Zymomonas mobilis subsp. mobilis ATCC 10988: one gene and its partner. Each later gene encodes a partner of the first gene's protein in a complex. Links are inferred from orthologs where the notes say so. Each region holds a gene or a part of one and is shown on either strand. Other genes may lie near its edges. The genes, in order: secY and secA.

Region 1 (3,230 bases):
TATTGGTCTTGGCCTCAACAAGATGCATCGCACCCGCGAATTGAAGGATACGCCCGATGTTCGGGGTATGCTTCGCAAGGTTGCTCATCTGGTTAAAGTTGAGAACTAATCTTTTCCTTGTCTTTTGATAAGGAAATTGGCAAAGAACAGCGTCGTCTCGATAAGAGAGGCGCTGTTTTTGTTTTGGAAAGCTTTGATGCGCATAGGCTTTCCTTGAAAATTTTTCTGCGCGCCAAAAGCGAAAGCGAGTGCTTTTAATATGTCTTTTAAATTAAATAGTCTGAAAGATAACGCCGGTTCACGCGTTGGTCGTGTCCGCGTTGGTCGCGGTATTGGTTCTGGTCTTGGTAAAACCGCTGGTCGCGGTCAAAAAGGTCAGAAAAGCCGTTCTGGTGTTTCGATTAATGGTTTCGCTGGTGGACAGATGCCCATCTATATGCGTCTCCCGAAACGCGGCTTTAACAATGTTTTCAGCAAAGACTATGCTGAAGTTAACCTTGGCGTTGTTCAAAAGCTGATTGAATCTGGCCGTCTTGATGCCAAAAATCCGATCGACCACCAGGCTTTAAAAGCGGCTGGTGTTGCCCGCGGTGGTAAAGATGGTGTTCGTATCCTCGGTAAAGGTGAGATTGCTTCTAAAGTAACCTTCAAAGTTGCTGGCATTTCTAAAGCTGCCCGCGAAGCCGTTGAAAAGGCTGGCGGATCGGTTGAAATCATTGCTCGTCGCAATGTTGAAAAGACAGACGCCTAATAGGCTAGGCACCAAGCCTGATTAAAAGAAGGACGGTCTGTTAAGGTATTTACCTTTGCAGGCCGTTTTTTCTGGAATAAACGTCATTTTAGGCAAAGGCTTGGTTGTCAACTTTGCATTCACTGCTTAAACCCTCTATGTCCGGTTCTTGAGTTTTTATTACTCAAGAGGTCGTGGAAAGAAGATAAGGCTCGAGCTTTCTCTTTATCTTTTGCGGCATGTCGATCATACGTCATGATAGTTTTTTAAAATCTATCAGCAATTTTTTCGGGGTTCGACTGAATAATGGCATCAGCAGCCAATCAATTTGCCTCTAATTTCAATCTATCCCAGTTTGGGAAGGCCACTGACCTTAAAAAGCGCTTGTGGTTTACCTTTCTGGCTTTGATTGTTTTTCGGTTACTTTCTTTTGTGCCGTTACCGGGGATTGATCCGCGCACTATGGGCGCGCTTTTTGCGCAGACACATGGTGGTGTGCTGGATTTCTTTAATACTTTTTCCGGTGGTTCTCTAAGTCGTATGTCATTGATCGCTTTGGGATTAATGCCTTATATTACGGCTTCTATTGTCGTTCAGCTTTCAACCTCTCTTAGCCCACATCTTGAGGCTTTGAAAAAAGAAGGTGAAAGTGGCCGAAAAAAACTGAACCAATATACGCGTTACGGCACGGTTCTTCTGACTGCGATTCAAGGGTATTTTATTGCCGTTGGATTAGAAAACTGGAAAACGCCTGCGGGCTTATCTGCCGTCGTCGATCCGGGTTTACTTTTCCGCATCAGCTGCGTGATTTCCCTGATTGGCGGTACCATGTTTTTGATGTGGCTAGGTGAACAGATTACAAGCCGCGGCGTGGGGAATGGAACATCGCTTATCATTATGGCGGGGATTGTTTCACAGCTTCCGGTTATTATTCTGAATACGCTGGAACGTACAAGAAGCGGAGCTGTTAATCCTGCTCTGATTATTGCTGTTATTGCTGTTGTAGCGGCCTTGGTTCTGTTCATCTGTTTTATGGAACGAGCGCAAAGGCGTGTTTTAATTCAGTATCCTAAACGCCAATCTGCTAATGGGATGATGCAGGCGGATAAAAGCCATCTGCCGTTAAAGTTAAATACCGCTAATGTCATCCCGCCCATTTTTGCGTCTTCTGTTTTATTAATGCCATTGACGATTACGCAATTTGCTGGCCAGCGGGTGACTGCAGGGGGACGGTGGAGCAATATTCTGATTACGCTCAACCAGTATCTGGCACATGGCACATGGCTGTATATGCTTTTATACGGGATCGGGATCGTTTTCTTCAGCTTCTTCTATACGGCCATTGTTTTCAATCCAGAAGAAACAGCTGATAATTTGAAGCGCTATGGCGGTTTTATTCCCGGTATCCGTCCAGGTAAAGCCACCGCAGATTATCTCGATTATTTGCTGACCCGTATTACGGTTATCGGAGCCGCTTATCTGACTTGCATCTGTTTAGTGCCAGAATTTATGGCTAGCGAGTTGGGTATGACTTCTTTTGCTATTGGCGGAACCAGTCTGTTGATCGTTGTTAATGTGACGATTGACACGGTCACCCAGATCCAAAGCCATTTGATTGCCCATCAATATGGTGACTTAATCCGTAAGTCGAAATTGCGTGGTAAGAGCATTCGGCGGCGCCAAAGATTGAAATAGGTTTTCCTGTTTAATAAATCGGAATCTTTACAATGAACATTATTCTTTTTGGCCCGCCGGGGGCTGGCAAGGGAACACAAGCCCATCGATTAGTCCATGACTTTGGGATGGTTCAGCTCTCTACAGGTGATATTTTGCGTCAGGCCGTTAAAGAAGGTACTGAAGTGGGCAAAATCGCTGGCGAATTGATGAAGGCTGGTAAGCTGATTCCTGATGACCTGATGATCAGAATTTTGGGCGAGCGTCTCGATAAACCCGATACCAAAAATGGCGTCATTTTTGATGGTTTTCCTCGGACAAAACCTCAGGTTGAAGCGCTCGATAAGTTATTGGCAGAACGCCACAGCAAACTTGATTGCGTCATTGAGATCAAAGTCGATGAAAACGCCTTAGTAAAGCGGATTGTCGGACGCTATGTTTGTGCTCAATGTGGCGCTGGATATCACGATGAATTCAAACGCCCCCACAAAGAAGGGGTTTGTGACATCTGTGGTTCTACTGAATTCAAACGTCGCCCTGATGATAATGAAGAAGCCGTTCGGGCAAGATTAGTAGAATATCACGAAAAGACTGCCCCAATTTTGCCGGTTTATGAAGCGAGAGGCATTGTCGCTTACGTAGACGGGATGCTCCCCATGGGAGACGTCGCGACTAAAATCGCAGAAATTCTGAAAGAGAAGGGTGCTAAACCTATCTCTGCATAATGCGCTTTTTCTGCTTTTATATCTCAAAGGCAGGTCATTTATGGCCTGCCTTTTTTATATTAAAATAGGGTTGTTCCACGCTTCATTTTCTATGATCTTTT
Region 2 (3,655 bases), 810 kb from region 1 along the record:
CTGGGTCGTAAGCCCCGCGACTACGGTATCCGGCTGAAAAAGAAACAGGCTGAGATCATTGCGCTGCCAATTTTTATAACCGGCGCAGACCGTTCGTAATGTAATCCCGTCTATGGCCGGTAATTCAGGTGTATAACTGGGCGCAAGCGGGGAAATATTGGCGATCATACAAAAAGATCCTTCAATCACAATAGACTGGCCGGTTTGTTCATACGGCTTGATAATGTATTATCACTATAGCGATCCGTCTTTATTCCTCAAAGAAGGATATAAAAAGCTCGAAAAAAAGATTAAATGACAGTAAGACTGTAAAAATACTCTTGGCTGCTCTGGTCTCTAGAATCTGATGCTTGTCAGAAAAATCGACAGGGTAAGAACAAAGAGGCATTGTAATGGGGGGAGGGGATGATTGACGTTACCAAGGCGGCGACCTATCTTCTTTTCAACTTATCAGCTTAAAAGTGAGCCTTTGCCGGTTCATTCCGTTCACCGCATATTTTGAAATTGTTAGGGACTGTCCATGTTCGGCGCTATTGCCAAGGCTTTATTCGGCTCTGCTAATGATCGTTATATCAAATCCCTGCGCCGTATTGTTGAAAAAGTAAACAGCTTTGAACCCAGCGTTTCTGCGCTTGATGATGACGGGCTTGCCCGACAAACGGTTCTTTTCAGGGAAAGGTTGGCCAAGGGTGAAACGCTAGATCAACTTCTGCCGGAAGCCTTTGCCACCGTCAGAGAAGCGTCGAAGCGAACTTTGGGACAGCGTCATTACGATGTCCAGATTATCGGTGGTATTGTCCTTCATCGTGGTGAGATCGCAGAAATGCGCACCGGTGAAGGGAAAACCTTGGTAGCGACGCTTGCCTGTTATTTGAATGCATTGGAAGGCAAGGGTGTTCATGTCGTGACGGTCAACGACTATTTGGCAAAGCGTGATGCTGAACAGATGGGGCAAGTCTATCGTTTTCTTGGCCTGACCGTTGGCGTTGTTATGCCGAATATTTCGGATGAAGAACGCCGTCAGGCCTATCTTGCCGATATTACCTATGCGACGAATAATGAATTGGGTTTCGATTATCTCCGCGATAATATGAAATATACGCGGGAACAGATGGTTCAGCGGCCTTTCAATTATGCCATCATTGATGAAGTTGATTCAATCTTGATCGATGAGGCGCGGACACCGCTTATTATTTCGGGCCCAACCGATGACAAATCTGATCTCTATATTGCGATAGATCAGGTTGTTAAAAAGCTTGGCTCTGATGACTATGAAATTGATGAAAAACAGAAAAATGTCGTTCTGACTGAAGATGGGACAGAGCGCGCCGAACAGTTTTTGAAAGCCGATGGTCTTTTGCCGGAAGGCAATCTTTACGACTTTGAAAATACCCAGATTGTACATCACCTTAATCAGGCATTGAGAGCCAATTTGATGTTCCGGCGAGATGTCGATTATCTGGTTAGAAATAACAAAGTCGTCATCATTGACGAATTTACAGGCCGGATGATGGATGGCCGTCGTTGGTCGGAAGGTTTACATCAGGCGATAGAGGCCAAAGAAGGCGTTCAGATCGAACCTGAAAACCAGACTTTGGCCTCTATCACCTTCCAGAATTACTTCCGTCTATATCCACGTATTGCGGGTATGACCGGAACTGCGGCAACGGAAGCCACCGAATTCCATCAAATTTATAAAATAAATGTTGTTACTATCCCCACCAATTTACCGGTGCAGCGGAAAGATGAAAACGACCAGTTTTATAAAAATCTGGAAGACAAATTCCGAGCTATTGCCAAATCTATTAAAGAACATGCCGCTAGTGGCCAGCCTATTTTGGTCGGCACTGTCTCGATTGAAAAATCGGAATTGCTTTCGGAATATCTGCGTCATGAAGGGGTGCCTCATAAGGTTTTGAACGCCCGTTATCATGAGATGGAAGCGCATATTGTTGCGCAGGCTGGGCGCTTGGGTGCGGTAACGATTGCAACCAATATGGCCGGACGCGGCACAGATATTCAGTTGGGCGGTAATGCTGATTTCCGGATTGCTGACGAATTGCGGGAAATGACGGAAGGGCCTGAGCGGGATGCGGCTATCATCCGCATCAAGAAGGAAGTAGCAGAAGAAAAGCAGAGAGTTCTTGAAGCCGGTGGCTTATTCGTCCTTGGAACGGAACGCCATGAAAGCCGCCGTATTGACAACCAATTACGGGGACGGTCGGGACGTCAGGGTGACCCCGGATTGAGCCGTTTCTATCTTAGCCTTGATGATGATCTGTTGCGTATTTTTGGTTCCCAGACGATGTTTGCCAAAATGATGAACAAAAGTCTGGCTGATGGTGAAGCCATCGTTAGCCCGATCATGTCGAAGGCAATTGAAACCGCGCAGAGAAAAGTTGAAGCCCGTAATTATGACATTCGGAAACAGGTCGTCGAATATGATGACGTGATGAATGACCAGCGGAAAGTCATCTACGAACAGCGCGCTACGGTTATGGACGCGGAATCGGTCAATGACCTTGTCGAAGAGATGCGGGAAGATACTATTGCCGATCTGGTTTCCGAGACTTGTCCTGAAGATCAATATGTCGAACAATGGGATATTGATCAGTTAAAGGAAAAAGCGCTTGATCTTCTGAATCTCGATTTGCCGGTCAAAGAATGGCAGGAGGAAGAAGGTATTGATAGCGAAATCATTGCCGAGCGTATCCTTGAAAAATCCGATGAACTTTTAGCTGAACGCAGCAAAGATATTCCGCCAGAGCAATGGGCGGGTATTCAAAAGAATACGTTGCTTCAGGCGATTGACCATCATTGGAAAGAGCATCTTTCTGTTCTTGATAGTTTGAGACAGATTATCCATTTGCGGGCTTATGCCCAACAGACGCCGATCAATGAATATAAGCATGAGGCTTTTGCGCTGTTCGAGCGGATGCTTATCTCTATTCGCGAAGATGTTACCCGCAATTTGAGTCGAATTGAGCTTTTTCAGCCGTCTTTTGAATTGTCCGAACTACCAGAATTTTTCAAAAATTCGCCGGAAATCATGGCAGCCTTAGAAGAGCAGGAAAAACTGCTTTTTGAGACAACTGTTGATGGCCAGAATCAACCACAAGATGACCAGATTACGGTCAATCAAATGGCTGCCCAACAAGGCGCTGCTGCTCAAACCGATTCTCTATCAGATGCAGATCCGGCGCATTGGGTAGGAAAGATAAGTCGTAACGCGCCTTGTCCTTGCGGGTCGGGTAAGCGTTACAAACATTGTCACGGCGCTTTCGATAGTAAAAATTAAGAGAAAAGCTGCCTTCGGGCAGCTTTTTTTATGACCTGTCAAATTTTTGATCGAGAAAGGCTTTTAGAAAAGAGGCCTTTCATTTTGGATAAAAAGCGCAATATTTTTCATGAATACTGCGGTATAATTACTTTCTTCTTTCTTTCTCCATGCTAGTTTGATTGAGAGGAGGGGGAGAATGCCGAATAAACAGCTTCATTCTACTATAAAAAACGTAACAGCTATGCCTGTAAGTGATCAAAATTCGGTCGATATTTTGATTACAGGATATGTAAAATGGTTCGATATTATTAAGGGTTTTGGCTTTTTGATCGGTTCAAAGGGCGAAGGCGATATCTTGATCCATTTTTCTTTATT

The links.
Region 2: the proteins of secY (region 1) and secA are in contact, whole or in part, in a crystal structure (PDB 3DIN), measured with the Thermotoga maritima proteins. The link is inferred for Zymomonas mobilis subsp. mobilis ATCC 10988 from one-to-one orthologs. Residues at the interface, in WP_004081795.1 of Thermotoga maritima: Glu108, Gly109, Glu110, Glu111, Ala236, Glu237, Arg238, Arg239, Ile240, Thr241, Ile242, Gln243, Tyr244, Ala245, Arg246, Arg247, Val248, Thr249, Gly250, Arg251, Arg252, Val253, Tyr254, Gly256, Ala257, Ser258, Thr259, Tyr260, Leu261, Pro262; in WP_004082002.1 of Thermotoga maritima: Glu261, Ala262, Arg263, Lys300, Ala301, Arg302, Thr303, Ile304, Ile305, Leu323, Tyr324, Asp325, Pro326, Val329, Ser330, Tyr333, Ile336, Lys340, Phe345, Val349, Glu363, Phe364, Tyr374, Ser375, Gly376, Gly377, Glu393, Ile395, Thr482, Ser483.

The regions. Positions count from the first base shown.
Region 1 is NC_017262.1:1,231,499-1,234,728, forward strand. The notes cover bases 324-3,230. They hold secY (preprotein translocase subunit SecY), read left to right. Parts: upstream 324-1,036; coding sequence 1,037-2,425; downstream 2,426-3,230. Other genes in these bases: rplO (50S ribosomal protein L15), read left to right, coding at 324-751; ZMOB_RS05500 (adenylate kinase), read left to right, coding at 2,458-3,129. Also shown: rpmD (50S ribosomal protein L30), read left to right, coding at 1-109; more of rplO, read left to right, coding at 260-323. UniProt on the Escherichia coli protein: The central subunit of the protein translocation channel SecYEG. Consists of two halves formed by TMs 1-5 and 6-10.
Region 2 is NC_017262.1:423,820-427,474, reverse strand. Bases 167-3,498 are described here. They hold secA (preprotein translocase subunit SecA), read left to right. Parts: upstream 167-520; coding sequence 521-3,298; downstream 3,299-3,498. Other genes in these bases: ZMOB_RS01955 (cold shock domain-containing protein), read left to right, coding at 3,477-3,498; argJ (bifunctional glutamate N-acetyltransferase/amino-acid acetyltransferase ArgJ), read right to left, coding at 167-168. Also shown: more of argJ, read right to left, coding at 1-166; more of ZMOB_RS01955, read left to right, coding at 3,499-3,655. UniProt on the Escherichia coli protein: Required for protein export, interacts with the SecYEG preprotein conducting channel.